4 regions of the Caldalkalibacillus thermarum genome follow, and region 2 is predicted to be linked to each of the others. Evidence: riboswitches for the same ligand, from Rfam matches in the RefSeq annotation. Region 2 holds a riboswitch; each other region holds the start of a gene.
What was found. Region 2 has a riboswitch for thiamine pyrophosphate ahead of thiE (thiamine phosphate synthase). Riboswitches for the same ligand answer to the same signal wherever they lie in the genome.

Region 1 (5,033 bases), on a different contig from region 2:
CACCGAACTGCTTGGTTTAAGTGTTGACAGCTTGCCGGCTCACATTGCCTGGGTGAGAAACATTGAGGAGAAAACAGGGGTCAAAATTGAATTCCCGGTCATTGCTGACTTGAGCCGTGAAGTAGCTACCAAATACGGCATGATCCATCCTAATGAAAGCACCACAGAGACGAACAGGGCTGTGTTTGTGATTGATGACAAACAAATCATTCGTGCACTGATCTATTATCCGCTGACCACCGGCCGCAACACGGAAGAAATCGTCAGACTGGTGGAAGCTTTACAAACCACAGATAAACATCAAGTATCCACTCCGGCCAACTGGAAAAAGGGCGACAAAGTGGTTGTGCCACCGCCTCAAACTCAAAATGCTGCTGAAGAACGCGTAAAAGATCCTAACCTTGAAGTGATTGACTGGTATTTGACTAAAAAAGAGCTGTAAGGAGGCAGGCTGATGCCTTGCACACAGCCTGAAAGTTTTCTTTCTTCAACTGAGATTAGGTTCTATTTGCAAACCCTTCTTGATCAACCCCTGACAGAAACGGAATTGTCGAAGCAGGTACAGCACCCCCTGTTTAAAGTGCGCAGTACGGTGCGTGAACTGGCTAGACTGGGGTATGTGCAACAGGAAGAACACGTTTCTCTGACGGAGAAAGGATTAACCTATTTACGGGAGGCACAGGAAACACAAGACACTTAATAGGTTCTTTTATTAGCCGTGCAAACCACTTGCACGGTTTTTTGTCTGTACTATAATGGAAGAGAGATTTTTGTGACTAGACCCAGGCAAGGAGGAAATAATGATGAAAATGATGGATGCCAATGAAATTATCAGCTACATCCAAAACAGTGAAAAAACAACCCCAGTTAAGGTACATATTAAGGGAAACCTGGAGGATATTAATTTTGGTGAAAAAACAAAAGCTTTCATCACCGGCAATGTAGGGGTTTTATTTGGCGAGTGGAAAGAGATCCAAGCTGCGATGGAAGCTAATAAAGACAAAATTGAAGATTATGTAGTGGAAAATGACCGCCGCAACTCCGCCATTCCACTGCTGGATTTAAAGCATATCCACGCCCGGATAGAGCCCGGCGCCATTATTCGCGACCAGGTTGAGATCGGTAAAAATGCTGTGATTATGATGGGGGCTGTCATTAATATCGGTGCTGTAATTGGTGAGGGCACGATGGTCGACATGAATGCAGTGATCGGCGGCCGGGGGACTATTGGAAAAAATTGTCATATTGGGGCAGGAGCAGTTATTGCCGGTGTCATTGAGCCTCCTTCAGCTAAGCCAGTCGTCATCGAAGATAATGTGGTCATTGGCGCCAATGCGGTCATTCTAGAAGGAGTGCGTGTAGGCAAAGGTTCCGTTGTAGCGGCCGGCGCCGTTGTCACTGAGGACGTCCCTGAAAATGTTGTCGTAGCCGGTACACCTGCCCGCATTATTAAGCAAATTGATGAGAAGACAAGGGCAAAAACTGAAATTAAACAGGAATTAAGACAACTGAAATAAGAGTAACGGAGCATGTCCACTCACCGCAGCCTTCCCTATTATTATTGAAGAGGGGGAAGGCCCTTATTTATATCATAGGTACCGTAAAGGAGTAGTTAGAGATGGATCTCACTCAATTTGTTCAGATACGGCGTGATCTCCATCAAATCCCAGAACCTGGATTTAAGGAATATAAAACTCAGCAGTACATCCTGGATTACTTGAGGCAATTACCCGGGGAGCACTTAGAGGCAAAAACGTGGAGAACAGGTGTTTTAGTTAAAATTAAAGGTAAACAGCCCCGGCAGACCATTGGTTACCGGGCCGATATGGATGGACTGCCCATTCAGGAGCAAACGACGTATAGTTTTAAGTCCAAACATCCAGGTTATATGCATGCCTGCGGCCATGATGTACATATGGCCATTGCTCTCGGTTTGGTCACCCATTTTGCCCGCCAACCGGTTGATGATAATGTACTGGTCATTTTTCAGCCGGCAGAAGAGGGGCCAGGGGGTGCCCAGCCCATGCTGGAGAGTCAGGAGTTTCAGTCCTGGAAACCAGATCTGATGCTCGCCCTGCATATTGCTCCTGACTACCCGGTGGGTACCATTGCCACCAAAGAGGGGATTTTGTTTGCCAATACCTCAGAATTGTTTATCGATTTTACCGGACGGGGCGGGCATGCCGCTTATCCCCATCTGGCCAATGACATGGTGGTGGCGGCCAGCCATTTTGTTACCCAGCTGCAGTCAGTGGTTTCCCGCAATATTGATCCCCTTGATTCGGCTGTCATTACCATTGGAAAAATTACCGGGGGAGAGAAACAAAACATTATCGCTGAAACTGCCCGGGTGGAAGGGACGATTCGGACCTTATCCATGCAATCGATGAATAAAGTGAAAGGGCGGATCGAAGCACTGCTTAAGGGCATTGAAGCGGGGTTTGAATGTTCAACGGCCCTTGACTATGGCGCCAATTATTGTCAGGTATACAATGATCCTGCCTTAACCCGCCAGTTTATGAACTGGGTCAACACTCAACAACATGTGCGGTTAATCGAGTGCCAAGAGGCGATGACAGGAGAAGATTTCGGCTACTTCCTGCAGGCCATTCCCGGATTTATGTTTTGGCTGGGTGTAGACAGCCCCTACGGCTTACACCATGCCCGGCTTGAGCCAAAGGAAGAAGCGATTGGTGTGGCGATCAAGCTGCTGATCGATTATATCACATGGAAGAGTGGGCAAGATGAAGCGGCAATAGAACAATAGGGGCAGGAAAATGAATAATGTTTAATGAATTAATTTTTAGGTTGTCAGCTTAAAGCAAGTATGCTACCCTATAATTTAGAATCTTACTACAACAGCATATTGCGGAACTCCACTAGGGGTGCTGTAAGGCTGAGAGAGGTATTAAACCTCAACCCTTGGAACCTGACCTAGGTAATACTAGCGTAGGGAAGTGGAGTCATGTCAGCGTCGCCTTGTTCGGCTGTGCCTGCACGGTCTGATAAGGAAGCACAGGCAAATCCATGTTTTATGCAGTGATTGATTTCTCTTCAATAACAGGCCGTTTGGGTAATCGCTTTATTGATCTGGTTCAATGTTCTGAATGCTGACTGACCACTCCTACCTAGGAGTGGTTTTTATTTTTCAGGAAAGGAGGCGTATCGATGTCGGACAGCTTGATTTTAAATGGACATATTGACGCCGCTGCAGTTGAACAAAGTGAATGAATCTTTGGATATTCACGAGCTCATCCAATTCATCAAAGTGATGGTCCAGTTTATTTATCAATGGTGCAGTACGCCGAAATCTGTAACGACGTGAAGGAGGAAGTGCGATGAAGTTTAGTGAGCGGTTATATCAAAAAGTGAAGCCTGTCTGGGAGAAAAACCACCAGCACCCCTTTGTGCAAGGGATCGGTGATGGCAGTTTAGAGAAGGATAAGTTTCGTTTCTATATGATCCAAGACTATCTTTATTTGATTGACTATGCCAAGTTGTTCGCCTTGGGGGCGGTCAAAGCTCACGATGTGGCCACTATGGGCCGTTTTGCCCGGCTGCTGGATGCCACTTTAAATATGGAAATGGACTTGCATCGCCAGTATGCCAAAAAGTTTGGCATCTCCGAACAAGAGCTGGAACAGGCCCAGCCAGCCCCAACGACTCTGGCCTATACCCATTATATGTTGCATGTGGCCCAAAACGGCACGCTGGCAGAGCTGGTGGCCAGCCTGTTGCCCTGCATGTGGAGCTACCACGAGATCGGCCAGGCACTCAATCAGATTCCGGGTGCCAGTGAACATGAATTCTATGGGGATTGGATCAAGATGTACGCCAGTGAGGAGTTCGGGGAATTGGCCCAATGGACCATTGATTTATTGGACGAAGAAGCGGAGGGCAAACCTGAGAGGGAACTGGAGCGTCTGGAAGAGATCTTCTTAAACACGTCCCGTTTTGAGTATCTCTTTTGGGAGATGGCCTATCACAAGGAGATGTGGCCGACTGATGATTAATCCTGAAGGCCTGGTTGAACAGGAGAAAGAGCAGTCGCTGCTTGTCTTTGACAATGTCTGTTTTAGTTACCCGTCACAAGATGCCTTGATGAGGAGACAATTCAATCTCCCAAAGATTTGGAAGGACGGCCGAATGGCTGCTGGAAGGTGGCTTGATAGAGGAGATTCCTCCCGTTGAGGAGATCTATTTCAACCTGGACAGTGAAAAATAACCAGTCAGAAACGAATACTCTCCTTAGAATAAACATGATATAATCATAGCACATGATGTCTCCATCGGCATATATATGTAAATAATTATTGCGGCTAAAGGAGAGTTATTCTGCATGAGTGATAAACAGGTACTGGGTTTGATTTACGGGGGAAAGTCAAGTGAACATGAAGTTTCATTGCGCACCGCTTTCTCCATCTTGCAGGCCATAGATTATGATAAATGGACAGTGATTCCGCTTTATATTCAGTTGGATGGCATGTGGGTGGAAGGGAGCAGTTTACAAAAGCCGCCTTCTGCTGTTGCCGAGCTCAGATTGGCCACTAATCGCCATCCGGACCTGTTAAAGCTGAAGGAAACGGTGGATGTTGTGTTCCCGGTCGTTCACGGTCCGTATGGGGAAGACGGCACTTTGCAGGGCTTGTTGGAGATGATCGACGTCCCTTATGTAGGATCAGGTGTGCTGGGTTCCAGTCTGGGAATGGATAAAGTGATGATGAAAAGAATGTTTGCTTTACACAATTTGCCTCACGGAGAATATTTGGCCTATACCCGTCAAGAGATTGACAAGAGGCTGGAGTCCATCTGTACAGAAATTGAAGCTCAGCTGGGTTATCCTGTCTTTGTTAAACCGGCCAACCTCGGCTCAAGTGTGGGCATCAACAAGGCTAAAAACGAGAAACAGCTGGTCAAAGCCCTGACCGAGGCAGCCGCGTTTGATCATAAAGTGATTGTGGAAGCATTTATTAATGGCCGGGAGCTGGAAATCGGTGTCCTGGGAAATGATGCAGACAAGTTGCAAACATCAG
Region 2 (5,033 bases):
GGCTTCAACTTCCAGTCACTTACAAGCTTACTCTATTATTGGGGTGACAGAGCAGTCCCTCAAGCAAAAATTGGCTGAGTATGCTGGCAATCAAACTTATGTGGAAACATGTTCCCACTTTCTTGTTTTTTGCGCTGACCTCCATCGCTTAGATTACGTAACAAGGGCCCAAGGTGTGGATGTGACGGAAACGCTGGAAACAACTGAAAAATTTATTGTCGCTACGGTGGATGCAGCGCTTGCCGCCCAAAATGCTGCAGTAGCTGCTGAGGCCCATGGACTGGGGATTGTCTATATTGGAGGCATCCGTAACAACCCTGATAAGGTTGCAGATTTGTTGGGATTACCCGATAAAGTGTATCCCGTTTTTGGAATGTGTCTGGGTTATCCGGATCAAGATCCGGAAGTGAAACCTCGCCTTCCCCAATCCTGTGTCTATTTTGAAAACCGTTATCCAGATTTACATTCGTTAGCTGATGAACTGAAACAGTATGACCAAGAGGTCAAACAATACTATCTGCAGCGGACGAAAGGCAAACGTCAGGACACCTGGACAGATATGGTGGTCAAAACACTCTCTACTCCTTCCCGCACCCATATGAAATCGTTTTTGAAGGAACAAGGATTTCCATTAAAGTAAATGGAGTTGATTAATAAGCAGGCCGGATGATAGGGAGACCTGCTTTTGAATCAGAAGAATATGTAGACCGAGGTAAAAAAGTGACAAATCTGTGAACGTCAACGTATTTTCGGCAAAGGCTGCTGTAGAGAGGGTATAATGATGTGGGAACGAGAAACAACATTGGGATAGGGGGATGAGAATGGCTCGTCGTATTTTTTTCTTTATCTTAACTAACATTATGGTGTTATTAACCATCGGTATCGTTCTATCTCTTCTTTCTGTTTTGACAGGTTTTGAATGGTATCTGGCAGATGGACAGATTAATCTGGTCTCCCTGCTCATTTTCAGTGCGGTTGTTGGTTTTACAGGCGCCCTGATGTCTTTGGCCATGTCCCGTTGGATGGCTAAGAAAATGATGGGTGTCCGGGTTTTAGATCCTGATCAGCCCCTTTCTCCCCGTGAGCGCATGATTGTGGAGAAAGTGCACCGCTTGTCCAGGGCGGCAGGATTGACCCATATGCCTGAAGTGGGTGTCTATCAGTCTCCTGAAGTAAACGCTTTTGCTACCGGTCCGACCAAGAAGCGGTCACTGGTTGCTGTTTCTACAGGCCTTTTGGAAACCATGGATGATGAAGCGGTAGAAGGGGTGCTGGCTCACGAGGTGGCCCATATCGCCAACGGTGATATGGTCACTATGACCCTGCTGCAAGGAGTCATTAACACTTTTGTCGTCTTCTTCTCCCGGATTATTGCTTTTGCCGCTTCCCGCTTGGTGAAAGAAGACTTGCAACCCATTGTTCACTTTGTAGCGATTATCGTGTTTCAGCTCCTGTTCTCTATTCTGGGCAGCATCGTGGTTATGGCTTACTCCCGTCACCGGGAGTTCCACGCTGACCGTGGCGGGGCTGATTTGGCTGGCAAAGACAAAATGGTACATGCCTTGCGGTGCTTAAAAGCCTACGTCAACAGGGTTGACAACAGCCAGCAAGCGTTGCAGACCCTTAAAATCAACAATCAGCGTAGCTGGTTTAAGCTGTTTGCTTCCCACCCTGACTTGGATGAGCGCATTCGCCGTTTGGAAGCAAAATAATGAAGCAAAAACGCAGATTCTAGCAAGTGAAAATCCGAATTTTTCCCCTAAAAACACTTAAACGAGCCGAGAAACTGATATCTCGGCTCGTTTTAGTTCATGCCTTTTTCTATTCTAAGCGGAGAAGGATATTTGATTTGTTTAATCACTGCTTTTCTTCAAATTAATGCCGTGTCGGTTGCGGAAGTCAACCCCTTGGTAATAGGTATGGGTAACGAGAAGATTGGGACCGTTGCACTGGGCTTGGGGACAACAGCATTTCATAGGCTTGAAGGCTGGGTGCTCTTGCCAGCGTTCAAAACAGGTGGTCAAGGAGTCCTGTTCGATATGACCAAGAGGACCGACGTCTCCAAAGTCAGTAACGGTTACTTCGCCGGTAAAAATGTTGCAGTTTAAACGGTTGTGGCCATCGGGATCATTGCGAACGGTTGTATTCGGGGTGTTGTATATGCGTTTGATTAAAACCAGGTCTGCTTCGTTTTGACTGCACGCGTAGAAAGGAAGGGTGCCAAACAGGATCCACAAGTCCGGGTCTCGTTCATCTAGCAGACGATGGTAAGTTTCTCTCAATTCATCCAAGGTAAGCACCTGCATGTTCCGGGCAAAGTCACTGGGATACAAGGGGTGCACTTCGTGGCGCTGGCAGCCCATCTCTTTAATAAGATAGTGAATCTGTCCTATTTTATCCCGGGTAAAGGGAGTTAATAAAGATTCTGCCGAGACAAACACCCCTGCTTGAGCTAAGGCTTTGGTATTATCCACTAACCGCTGGAACGTTTTTTCGGCCTGGGCAAATGAGACTTGGTGCATGTGACGGGCATAGGCAATGTGATAAAAATCCTCCGCATCCCTGTAATTGTAGGAGATATGCAGCACATCCACATAAGGCAAAACCGATTCATAGCGGGACAGATCAAGGGTTAAGTTGGAGTTGATCTGAGTCTGGGCGCCTCTCTCTTTGGCGTAGCGCAGCAGAGGAACAATGTATTCAGCAATGATTTCCTTATTGTACATCGGCTCTCCGCCAGTGATGCTAAGTGTATCCAACAGTTCTACTTCGTCCAAACGTTTAAGTAACAACGACAGGGGGATGCGTGTTTCGGATTCTTTCACAGTTAGCACATCGCCAACGGCGCAGTGTTCACAACGCAAATTACACAGGTTGGTTACGGTAAACTCTACACTGGTCAGCCTGTTTGTCCCCAGCTCGTTGCGGCGAAACAAGGATTCCCAGGGATCAATATGCCGTTCATCAGGAAGCAGAGATTCTCTGTTAACGGGCTGTATCACCTGTTTCTCAGCTTGTTTGAGCATGCTGACTCCTCCTTTATTATTCTCCTTTATTTAACGACACCTTCGCGCTTTCGTCAACGATTGATTGACATAACTCCTAACTAAAGGTATGGTTAAAGTAAAAGGGAATATGAATGGTGCAATCGACTAGGGGTGCCTGTTTGGGCTGAGAGAGACCCTTATTACCTGATCTGGGTAATGCCAGCGCAGGGAAGTCGAATCCGGTGCTAAAGAACCTGATTCCACTTTCTTGCGTGCAGAAAGTGGTTTTTCTATTTTAAAGGGGGGTTCGGTCATGAAGGATTTTTCCTTATACGTCATTACAGGGGAACAGTTTTATCCGCATCGACATTATCTGGAGGTCATTGAAGAGGCTATTCAGGGTGGTGCCGATATGGTTCAATTGCGGGAAAAGAAGAAAACCAAGAGAGAGCTGTTAGACATGGCCCGTCAACTGAAAGCTTTATGTGACCGGTATAAGGTTCCCTTCATTGTCAACGATCATGTCGACATTGCACTGGCCGTTGATGCAGACGGGGTTCATTTAGGACAAGATGATTTGCCGCTGGAAGAGGCCCGCAAAATTTTGGGCCCCGATAAAATCATCGGCATTTCCACCCACAATCTGGAGGAAGCTAAACGGGCGGAAGAAGGAGGTGCCGATTATATTGGAGTTGGCCCCGTCTTTCCCACCAACACCAAAGAAGATGTGGTCGATCCCGTTGGTCTGGAGTACGTGCGGCAAGTGGTGGAACATATTCGCATTCCTTTTGTCGCTATTGGGGGCATCAAGCTCCACAATGTGGATCAGGTGCTGAAGGCAGGGGCCAAGCGCATCTCTATTGTCAGCGCTATTGTTGGTGCTGAAAATGTAAAAGAGGCAGCCCGCGCTTTTGCCCGCAAATTAGAAACGGTCCGGTAAACCTATCCATCAACAGACAGTGCTCAAATTAACGGACAGCGGTGCAAAGGAAGTGAAAGCATGAAAACGTTAATCGTCAACGGAAAAGAGACTCAGGTGGAGTGTGAAACGCTTGAAGAGCTTATCGAACATTATCAGTTAAATAAGCAACATGTGGTTGCCGAAGTAGACGGCCATATCGTGGACCGCTCAATGTGGGGGCAATATCAATTGGAGCCCGGGTCCAAAGTGGAGCTGGTTCACTTTGTAGGGGGAGGTTAAATGATGACGGCCAAAGCATCAAGGGAATCTATGTTGCGCAATGATCCGCTGGTGATTGCCGGGAAAACCTTACATTCCCGTTTTTTCCTGGGCACGGGACGTTTCCCTAATCCATATGTCCAAATTGAAGCGATTAAAGCCTCGGGAGCTGAGGTACTCACCTTTGCTATTCGCAGGGTTAACTTAGAACATCCGGATGAAGATGCCATCTTGCAACATTTAGAAGGGATGTCATTTACCTATTTGCCCAATACCAGCGGAGCCAAAACAGCTGAAGAAGCGGTGCGGATTGCCCGCTTGGCAAAGGCCTCAGGATTGTCGGACTGGATTAAAGTGGAGATTAGCGCCAACGAAAAAACCTTGCTTCCCGACCCGGTGGAGACACTTAGAGCGACGGAGCAGCTGGTGAAAGAAGGCTTCGTGGTGTTGCCATACACATCTGATGATCCGATTCTGTGTAAGCGGTTGGAAGAAGCGGGGGCGGCTGCCGTTATGCCTGGGGGTGCACCGATTGGAACGGGACTGGGTATATTGAACCCTTATAACTTGGGCCTGATTATTGAGGAAGCCAACGTGCCCGTCATTGTCGATGCTGGGTTAGGTTCGGCTGCTGATGTGGCCCAAGCTATGGAACTGGGCGCCGATGCTGTACTGATGAATACACCAGTAGCCAAAGCCAAGGATCCGGTTCGGATGGCCCGGGCCATGAAGCTGGCCATTGAAGCAGGCCGCTTGGCTTATCTGGCTGGACGGATTCCCAAGAAAAAATATGCAACGGCCAGCAGCCCCCAAAACTTTATTCTTAAATAAGAGAGTGGTTAATGATGGGTATCTTAACAACAACC
Region 3 (5,033 bases), on a different contig from region 2:
ATGAAGAGGAAAGCCCTCAAGAAGAGCCAGGATCAGGCTTTAGAGAGAGGGAAATGGAGGAGTTGCGCCGTCTTCAGGAACGGATCAACACCTATATCAAGCAGCGTAACCTGCAACTGAGTCTTAAAACGGAGCTGACCGAAGCAGGGCTGATCATCACGATCCTGGACCATGCCCTTTTTGATTCGGGCAGCGCCGTCGTCAAACCGGATGCGGTCAAGCTGGCCCGGGAAATTTCTAATTTGCTGGTCTCAGATCCTCCCCGGCATATCGAGGTTTCCGGACACACCGATAATGTGCCCATTCACAACAGCCACTTCCGCTCCAACTGGGACCTCAGTGCCATGCGGGCCATTAATTTTCTAAAGATTATCCTGGAAAATGAGAACTTATCCCCTGAATACTTCAGTGTGCGCGGGTACGGCGAGTACAAACCAGTGGCCACGAACGACACAGCGGAAGGGCGCCAGCAAAACAGGCGGGTGGAAGTGCTGATTTTACCTAACTACTAGGCCTGCTGAGATAAAATGTTCATTTAGTTTTTCTTGGATAATTTGTCCCCACTCGTCATAGATATGGAACAAGCACTGATGACTTACCCAAATTCAACGATGGCGAAAGAGGGACTTTTTATGGAGTTGTTTGCATGGCTGCCCTCCCTTATTTTGTTCGGGGGATGCATCTACGTCATTTATCTGTTGTTGATGAAGGTGGTGCTTGTCCGCCGAATGGATTGCCAGGTTTGCTTATATTCTTTTAACTCTCCCTTGGGCAAGGTGAAGGTGGTTTGCCCTCATTGCGGTGCCCAATATATTATCCGCAAAGACAAAACTGTAAAGGGGCCTTAAGCGGCCCCTTCATTTGCCACACGGTTATTTGTAAAGCTGGCTGCCCTCCTTCTTAAATTCCTCCGCTTTTTCTTTTAAGCCTTTTTGAACGGCTGCTTCTATCTCCAAACCTTTTGTTTGGGCATATTCTCGGAGTTCGTGAGTGATTTTCATACTGCAAAACTTGGGGCCGCACATGGAACAGAAATGGGCGGTCTTGGCCCCTTCGGCGGGAAGGGTTTCATCATGATAGGCCCTGGCCCGTTCCGGATCAAGAGACAAGTTAAACTGGTCATTCCACCGAAATTCAAAACGTGCCTTCGACAGTGCATCATCCCTTTTGCGGGCATTGGGATGGCCTTTGGCCAAGTCAGCGGCATGAGCTGCAATTTTATAAGCGATGACCCCTTCACGCACATCATGCTTATTAGGCAAACCAAGGTGCTCTTTAGGGGTGACATAACACAGCATTGACGTTCCATGCCAGCCGATGACGGCTGCACCGATCGCAGAGGTAATATGATCGTAACCGGGAGCAATGTCGGTGGTCAGCGGACCTAAAGTATAGAATGGTGCTTCATGGCAGATCTCCATCTGTTTGTCCACATTTTCTTTCAGCAAATGCAGGGGCACATGGCCCGGACCTTCCACCATCACCTGGACATCATATTCCCAGGCTATTTTGGTTAACTCACCCAACGTTTCCAATTCGGCAAACTGGGCTTCATCGTTGGCATCCGCAATAGATCCGGGACGCAGTCCATCACCTAAAGAAACGGCGATATCATACTGATTCAGGATCTGACAGATCTCTTCAAAATGGGTATACAAAAAGTTTTCTTCGTGATGGGCCAGACACCACGCAGCCATAATGGAACCGCCCCGGGAAACGATGCCGGTCACTCTGCCCGCTGTTAATGGAATATATCTTAACAATACACCGGCATGGATCGTAAAATAATCTACCCCCTGTTCAGCCTGTTCAATCAGCGTATCCCGGTATATCTCCCATGTCAGATCTTCTGGCTTGCCGTTTACTTTTTCCAACGCTTGATAGATGGGTACTGTACCCACAGGAACAGGTGAATTGCGGATAATCCACTCCCGGGTCGTATGTATGTCTTTCCCGGTAGATAAATCCATAATCGTGTCTGCTCCCCAACGGATCGCCCAGGTCATTTTTTCCACTTCTTCAGCGACAGAGGAGGTGACGGACGAGTTGCCAATATTGGCGTTTACTTTAACATGAAAATGGCGGCCAATGATCATGGGTTCACTCTCAGGATGATTAATATTGACTGGAATAATCGCCCGGCCACGGGCAACTTCATCCCGGACAAATTCTGGAGAAACCCCTTCACGCAAGGCCACAAACTCCATTTCTGGCGTTATGATTCCCTGCCGGGCATAATAGCGTTGTGTAACCACTTTCCCTTTCTTGGCCCTGAGCGGTTTTCTGGCCGAACTTTGCGGAAGGTCACTGAACGGCCTGCCTTCACTCGAACGATATCCATTATCTTCAGGCTTTACTTTCCGGCCTTCGTATTCTTCCACGTCCCCTCTCTCCAAAATCCATTTTCTCCGCAGTGGAGGAAGCCCTTTCCTGAAATCGACTTGCTGTTCTGGATCCGTATAAGGCCCGCTTGTATCATACACTCTGAGAGGAGGATTTTTTTCTTCTCCCTCCGGCTTCAGTGTCGGTGATTGTTCAATTTCGCGCATAGGTACTTTAATATCTGGTCTGGAGCCTTGCACATACACTTTACGACTGCCCGGAGATGATGGAATCGAAACTTGTGGTTGAACATCATTCCCCATAAATAAAACCTCCTTAATTTAATGTGGTAAAGGAGGACATGATCCGGGTCAGTGAAGCTGAGCTACAGCACATAAGTTAATGGCAGCCATCGTTTAAAGCGCTTTGCAGCAAACTTAAAAGCCAGATCCTGGATATGGACCTGGCTTTCATGCGGCCGGATTGGCACAGGCAGCCAACACTGCCAACGTACTGTACCCGTTGTTTACTTCCCCACGCTGGTATTACCCAGATCAGGTCCAAAGGGTTAAGGAACTTCATCGCGTTCCTTTCTCAGCCTGGCTCACAGGCACCCCCAGTAATACTATTAGATTTTACACAAGTTAATATATCATAAAAAGTGTGGCAATTCAACCTGTTAAATATCCGTGTGATACCTAATCAGGCATCACACGGATAAACGGTGACAGCGGTTTATGGAACTTTATAGTCATACCTTGACGGTTTCTTGCTGTTTCATGCGCCGACGGTCCCGTTCCAAAATGGGCCCCAGATACTGGCCGGTATAAGAACGCTTGACCTGGCAGATTTCTTCCGGGGTGCCTGTGGCGACAATCTCACCGCCTCCGTCCCCTCCCTCAGGTCCAAGGTCAATTATATAATCGGCCACTTTGATCACATCCAGATGGTGCTCGATGACCAGCACCGTGTCCCCATTGTCCACCAGCCGCTTCAGCACTTCCAACAGGCGGCGGATGTCCTCGATGTGCAAACCTGTGGTCGGCTCATCCAGAATGTACAGGGTGCGCCCGGTGCTGCGGCGGTGCAGTTCGGAAGCCAGCTTCACCCGCTGGGCTTCCCCTCCGGACAACGTGGTGGCCGGCTGGCCCAGGCGCATATAGCCCAAGCCGACATCTTGCAAGGTTTGCAGCTTGCGCTTGATGCGGGGGATGTTCTGGAAAAAGTCAAGGGCTTCTTCCACGGTCATGTTCAGCACATCGGCAATCGTTTTCCCCTTATAGGTGACCTCCAGGGTTTCCCGGTTATAGCGTTTGCCCTTGCACACTTCACAAGGCACATACACATCGGGTAAAAAGTGCATCTCAATCTTAATGATCCCGTCTCCCCGGCATGCTTCACAGCGCCCACCTTTGACATTGAAGCTGAAACGGCCCTTTTTGTAGCCTCTCATCTTTGCTTCCGTGGTCTGGGCAAATACTTCCCGGATATCATCAAACACGCCTGTGTAGGTGGCCGGATTGGACCGGGGGGTCCGCCCAATGGGTGACTGGTCAATATTGACCACTTTATCCAGATGTTCCGTGCCTTTGATCTCCTCATGTTCTCCGGGTTTGACTTTGGAGCGGTAGTATTGCCGCATGAGCGCCTTGAGCAAAATTTCATTCACCAGTGTGCTTTTGCCTGATCCAGAAACCCCGGTGACACACGTGAACACGCCCAAGGGGATTTTGACGTTTACATTTTTCAGGTTGTTTTCCCGGGCCCCGATAATCTCCAGCCATTTGCCATTGGGCTGGCGCCGCTGGGCTGGGAGGGGAATAAATTTTTTCCCGCTGAGATATTGTCCGGTAAGGGAGTTGGGATTATTCATCACCTCTTCCGGCGTGCCCTGGGCCACCACCCGTCCCCCATGGGCACCAGCACCCGGACCAATATCGATTAAATGATCGGCCGCCAGCATAGTATCCTCATCGTGCTCCACGACCAGCAAAGTATTGCCCAAATCACGCATCTGTTCCAAGGTGCGGATCAAGCGGTCATTGTCCCGCTGGTGCAAACCGATGGAAGGTTCATCCAGCACATAGAGGACCCCCGTCAGCTTCGATCCAATCTGGGTGGCCAGGCGGATACGCTGAGCCTCTCCTCCGCTTAAGGTGCCGGCCGAGCGGTTCAGGGTTAAATAATCAAGGCCCACATCAATCAGGAATCCCAGCCGCTCCTCAATCTCGCGCAAAATGAGCTGGGCAATCTTTTGTTCTTTCTCCGTCAAGGTCAAAGATGCAAAAAACTGCTTGGCTTCTGCCACGGAGAGGCGTGTCACATAATCAATGTTTTTGCCATTGATGGTGACGGCCAACGCCTCGGGCCGCAGGCGGGCTCCCTGGCACTTGGGACAAGCCTTGTGGCTCATGTAGGCTTCAAGCTGTTCGCGGACATAGTCTGACCCTGTCTCCTTGTAACGGCGCTCCACATGAGGAATGACACCTTCAAAGGGGACATGTTGTTCCCGGATCTGGCCCAATTCATTCTCATAGCGGAAGTAGAAACGTTCTCCTTTGCTGCCGTACAGCAGCAAGTCTTGTTGACCTTGGGGCAGCTCCCCAAAGGGGGTATCACGGTCAATGCCAAAATGGTCACAGACGCAGGCTAACAGCTGTTCGTAATAGGGGGAACTTGAGCCTTCCCAAGGGGCAAGCGCCCCTTCGTTA
Region 4 (5,033 bases), on a different contig from region 2:
CCTTCACTTTTGGGGAAAGCCATGCCAGATTCCTGTCACCTGGAACGGCCGCCTGACAAAAACCATGGGCCGCTTCCTGTACACCGAACAAAACGGGCAGCGGACACCGCTTAAAATTGAAATCAGCAAGTACGCTGCCCACTGGATCGACAGGGAGATTTTTGTGGCCGTTTTGCTGCATGAGTTATGCCATTACCATTTGTTTATTGAAGGACGGCCCTATCATGACCACCATCCTGTTTTTGAACAGGAGTTAAGACGTGTAGGAGCGATCTCCACCCAGCGCGTTCAGCTGCCCCAAAAAGCATACAAACTGTATTGCCAACGCTGCGGAGGATACCTCGGCTTACGCCGGAGGATTAATGTTGGCCATTACCGCAGTATATGCTGCCGGGCTCCTATTCTAAAAGCAGAAACCTGGCTGGGTGAGTTTCGCTATGACGGACACATCTTGAAAAACAGCAAAGTTCGTCTGCCGGAGTGATATTTTCGTTGATCATCTCCAATACTATAAGATACACATGCTTGGAAGGCAAAAAGGAGATGATCCCTGTTGACCTTATTGATAATCGTGTTGATTGTGACCGGCCTGGCTGTCCTAGCTGTGGCCTATGTCGCGGGACAGCATGTTTACTTGCGGCGGCAGTTTCAAAAAAAGGCGCAGGCAGACCAGCGCTTGTTCCAGCGGGTCAGACACAATCTGAACGAACGCCTTTCGGTTCAGGAAGCGGAACAACGCTTTAAACTTGAGCCCCACACCGAGGTGCTCCGTTTTATCCAAGGAAACACAGATTTTCCCCTCACCCAAAATGACCGCTTGCGCATTCTGAATAACGGGGAAGCGTTGTTTCCCGCTCTGTTTGAGGAAATAGACAAAGCACAGCATCATGTACATATTCTTTTTTACACGGTTCAGGATGATCATATCTCTAATCAATTGTTTGAGAAACTGGAGCAAAAAGTACAGGAAGGGGTTGAGATCCGCCTCCTGGTTGACGGGGTGGGCAGCCATACCCTGATTGGGGGGGAAAGGTTTAAGGCGTTGCAAAAGCAAGGCATCCAGTGCGGGGTGTTTGCCCCTCCCCGGCTGCGCTTTTTGCCGTACATGCACTTCCGCAATCACCGCAAGATTGTGGTGATTGATGGCAAGGTAGCCTTTACGGGGGGATTGAATGTAGGGGATGAGTATTTACACCGGGATCCCAACACAGGCTTTTGGCGGGATGTTCACGTGTTAATCGAAGGGGAAAGTGTACTGCTCATGCAGCGTATTTTTGCCACAGACTGGTACTACACCACTGGAGAGATGTTGGAGGAAAACGATCAGTATTTCCCCACCTTTACCCGTCAGGAAACCCATCAGCGGGATCAACAAACCATCCTGGCCCAGGTCGTACCCAGCGGACCGGATATGACCCGTCCCATAGCCAAGGACAGTTATCTTATCGCCATCCACAAGGCCAAAAAGCGGATTTGGCTGGGCACCCCTTACTTTGTCCCCGATCAGGAGATCATCGAGGCTCTGAACGCGGCCAGGAAAAGAGGGGTCGAAGTGAAACTGATCGTGCCTAAACGGACAGACAACCCTTTCGTCCACTATGCCTCCTTCCACTTTCATAAACAATTGCTGCCGGCCGGTGTAGAAATCTATCTGTACCACAAAGGCTTTTACCACGCCAAAATGGCTTTGGTGGACGATTATATTGCCAATATCGGCAGTGTCAACCTGGACAGGCGCAGCTTTCATTTTGACTTTGAAGCAGGGTTATTTATCTACGACCGTCACGTATACCGCCAAGTAGAGGCGATCTTTAAGCAAGATTTGCAGGACTGCCGGCAGCTGAAAGCGGAACAACTGTTTCAGCAGCCATGGTGGATCAGGACAGCGACACAGTTGTCATTGTTAATGGCACCTTGGCTCTAAAACACAACTGCCCGAAAGGAGCCAGACATTAAGAAACGGCTTTCTCCTGGACAGACCAGGAAAAAGCCGTTCTCCTTTTAGGCTTTCAGTGTCACTGTAAAGCGAATGTCCCCTACTTGATTGCCGTTAAGGGACAAATGATAGGCCCAGTGCAGTTCCCCGCAACGGTCTTCTCGACAGTGGTTTAAGTTGGTTGAGTTCTCGGAGCCCAGGGGCAAGGTTGTGCCCAACGGTTGAAACCGATAAGCCGTCGTATGGGTCTCCATGTTCAACGCCCCATAGGGTGTGTGATAGATCCCTTGTGTGGTACTGTTAAGCCGGTATTCATGGTTCATGCGGACCGCGCCATGACGGATGACCGTAACTCTATCCTGCTCAATCTTCAACGTGTTGTCTATGGGGCCGTCTTCTGTTTGCTCCCTAAACTTGAGATAGTATATTTCTCCTTTGCGGTACAAGGTTCCCTTTAAGTGCTGGATCTCTTCATCCACCGGTTGGCCGTGTTCAAACCTCTGGGCATGAATATGCAGCTTGACAGGTTGTTTTTCAACCGTTGGACTCATCTGATCACCTGACCTGCAAGAGTTGGGGACGCATCTTGATCAAGAAAATGACAATCAACAGGCTGATGATCATTTCCGGCAGTAAGTAAGACAAGTTATACAAAGCAGAATAGATGGCGACAGGCATCCCTTCCGGGGCATAGGCCCCAAACCAAACCACCCCGGAGACAAAATGGCTCAAGAAACGCAACCCTGAGGCCAGCACAATCCCCGTTGTGGCCAGGCCTATCATTTTTCCTGGTGTGTGGGCCTTATTAAGGGCGAACAGTCCTGCTGTTCCCAACAGGGCAAAAGCCAAGGGGTAATCCAGCACCAACTGCACGGGATGAACCACGTAACCACCCACCAACGCTTTGATCAGCCCCACAACGAGCCCGGCGGTCAAACCAGCGGCCACTCCCCGGCGCAAAGCCAAGACAAAGATAGGCACCATTACCAGTGAAATGGAGCCCCCATAGGCCCATAACGCCCCTAATTTTATAAAACTGAAGACATAAGCCACAGCAGCCATCATCGCCGTTTCGATCAAAACAAGCAGGCGTTGCCGTTCCATCATGCTTCCCTCCATGTAAAGTTTGACAATAATAAAAACCACTCCCGGAGGAGTGGCAGAAACAGAAATGTATCCTTAATCAGATTGTCCCAGGATCCGTTGTGCCAATTGTGGCCAGTTCGACAACCTGAAAGACCACTTCTGTTCCACTTTCCTCCGCTAGCATGACCTAGATCAGGTTCAAAGGGTTGGGGCCGCCGCCCCTCTCAGCCCGCCTCTGGGCACCCCTAGTGGAACACGGTCAACATCTATGGGATGTTTGCCTCTATTATAACATAAGAATGAGTGGCAAATATGATTAATCCCTAGTACAAACATATTTTTTTAACCTGTTACCTTTAAAGGCATTATGGCAACCCATTATTTTACCCAGCCCAACAGCATCTCCCGCACCAGCTTGGCAGCCACAATTTGCGTTTTCTCCGTTGGATCATACACGGGTGCCACCTCCACCAGGTCCGCCCCCACGATCTCAACATCCGCTTTGGCCAAAAGATGGATCGCTTCCAACAGTTCAGCCGAGCTGATGCCTCCCGCTTCGGCTGTGCCTGTGCCAGGGGCAAAAGCAGGATCAAGGACGTCAATATCAATGGTCACGTAAACCTTTTTACCGGCCAGTGAGGGTAACGCTTTTTTTAACGGCTGGGCCACTTCAAAGGGGTAAAAATGCATACCGGACTCACGCCCATACTTAAACTCTTCTCTGGTTCCCGAGCGGATGCCGAACGAATAGACCCGCTCCGGCCCCAACAGCTGGCATGCTTTCTTAATGGGCGTCGCGTGAGAGAGCGGTTCTCCTTCGTACTCCTCCCGCAAATCGGCATGGGCATCAATATGGATGAGATAAACATCCTCAAACCGGCGCTTGACTTCTTGAATGATGGGCCAAGTGACCAGGTGCTCACCCCCAAGGCCCAAAGGAAATTTGCCATCGGCCAGCACCTTGCGCACAAATTCTGCAATCAGTTTTAAGCTGCGGCCCGGATTGCCGAAGGGCAGTGGAATATCTCCCGCATCAAAATAACGGACTTCTTCAAGATGACGGTCCAAATAGGGGCTGTACTCTTCCAGCCCAATGGACACTTCCCTAATGCGGGCCGGTCCAAACCGGGATCCCGGCCGGAAGCTGACTGTGAAATCCATGGGCATGCCATAGATCACCGCCTCGCTTTCCTCATAATGGGGATGGCTGGCGATGAACACCTGCCCCGAATAGGCTTCATCAAAACGCATAGCAACCTCCTCCATTTCCTGCTGTGGCTCTTTGAGGACCTTTTTCAATACCAGCAGCTTAAACTGGCGCACCAATATGAAAGCTTACTCAGTCAAATCTTTAACAAATTTAGGCAAGGCGAACGCCGCTTTATGCACTTCCGGCGTGTAATACCTTGTCTCAAATGCCAACTGCTCAGGCAAACTGGCCTTGAGAGGGTCATGTTGTTTGGAACCGATGGTAAAGGTCCACAAACCGCTGGGATAGGTGGGAATGTTACAGGTATACAAGCGCGTAATGGGGAAGATTTCCTTCACATCGGCAAACACCTTGCGGATTAAGTCTCCGTGAAACCAAGGATTGTCTGTCTGGGCGACGAACAAGCCCTCATCCGTTAAGGCCTCAAAAATACCTCGGTAAAATCCCCTTTCAAATAACTTGGTTGCCGGGCCAACCGGCTCGGTGGAATCAACGAGGATCACGTCATATTCGTTGCGATGCTGGTGGATGTGCATAAATCCGTCATCCACCAGCACCTCAACCCGGGGGTTATCCAGTTCTCCAGCAATGTTGGGCAGAAACTTTTTAGAGTACTCAATCACTTGCCCGTCTATCTCAACCAAAACAGTTTTTTCGACACTCGGGTGTTTCAATACCTCACGGATGGTTCCCCCGTCCCCTCCTCCTACAACCAGCACTTTTTTGGGCCGGGGATGGGTGAAGAGCGGCACGTGGCTCATCATTTCATGGTAAACAAATTCGTCTTTATCGGTTGTCATC

Region 1: it holds a riboswitch for thiamine pyrophosphate, as region 2 does, so the genes downstream of both, tenA (thiaminase II) here and thiE (thiamine phosphate synthase) in region 2, are expected to answer to the same signal.
Region 3: it holds a riboswitch for thiamine pyrophosphate, as region 2 does, so the genes downstream of both, thiC (phosphomethylpyrimidine synthase ThiC) here and thiE (thiamine phosphate synthase) in region 2, are expected to answer to the same signal.
Region 4: it holds a riboswitch for thiamine pyrophosphate, as region 2 does, so the genes downstream of both, thiT (energy-coupled thiamine transporter ThiT) here and thiE (thiamine phosphate synthase) in region 2, are expected to answer to the same signal.

The regions. Positions count from the first base shown of each region.
Region 1 is NZ_BMKZ01000010.1:35,779-40,811, reverse strand. Features, by position in the region: gene IEW48_RS05610 (peroxiredoxin) at 1-442, shown strand, start outside; gene IEW48_RS05605 (helix-turn-helix domain-containing protein) at 455-700, shown strand; gene dapD (2,3,4,5-tetrahydropyridine-2,6-dicarboxylate N-acetyltransferase) at 804-1,517, shown strand; gene IEW48_RS05595 (N-acetyldiaminopimelate deacetylase) at 1,619-2,767, shown strand; TPP riboswitch at 2,872-2,973, shown strand; gene tenA (thiaminase II) at 3,339-4,013, shown strand; gene IEW48_RS05585 (D-alanine--D-alanine ligase) at 4,340-5,033, shown strand, end outside.
Region 2 is NZ_BMKZ01000011.1:2,978-8,010, reverse strand. Features, by position in the region: gene nfsA (oxygen-insensitive NADPH nitroreductase) at 1-640, shown strand, start outside; gene htpX (protease HtpX) at 822-1,712, shown strand; gene yfkAB (radical SAM/CxCxxxxC motif protein YfkAB) at 1,854-3,026, opposite strand; TPP riboswitch at 3,145-3,235, shown strand; gene thiE (thiamine phosphate synthase) at 3,301-3,927, shown strand; gene thiS (sulfur carrier protein ThiS) at 3,988-4,188, shown strand; gene IEW48_RS05870 (thiazole synthase) at 4,192-4,998, shown strand; gene thiO (glycine oxidase ThiO) at 5,013-5,033, shown strand, end outside.
Region 3 is NZ_BMKZ01000023.1:3,327-8,359, reverse strand. Features, by position in the region: gene motB (flagellar motor protein MotB) at 1-512, shown strand, start outside; gene IEW48_RS10100 (hypothetical protein) at 633-848, shown strand; gene thiC (phosphomethylpyrimidine synthase ThiC) at 873-2,645, opposite strand; TPP riboswitch at 2,837-2,950, opposite strand; gene uvrA (excinuclease ABC subunit UvrA) at 3,074-5,033, opposite strand, start outside.
Region 4 is NZ_BMKZ01000018.1:15,335-20,367, forward strand. Features, by position in the region: gene IEW48_RS08740 (SprT-like domain-containing protein) at 1-484, shown strand, start outside; gene cls (cardiolipin synthase) at 554-1,924, shown strand; gene IEW48_RS08750 (YwiB family protein) at 2,002-2,487, opposite strand; gene thiT (energy-coupled thiamine transporter ThiT) at 2,492-3,040, opposite strand; TPP riboswitch at 3,175-3,279, opposite strand; gene speB (agmatinase) at 3,401-4,273, opposite strand; gene speE (polyamine aminopropyltransferase) at 4,358-5,033, opposite strand, start outside.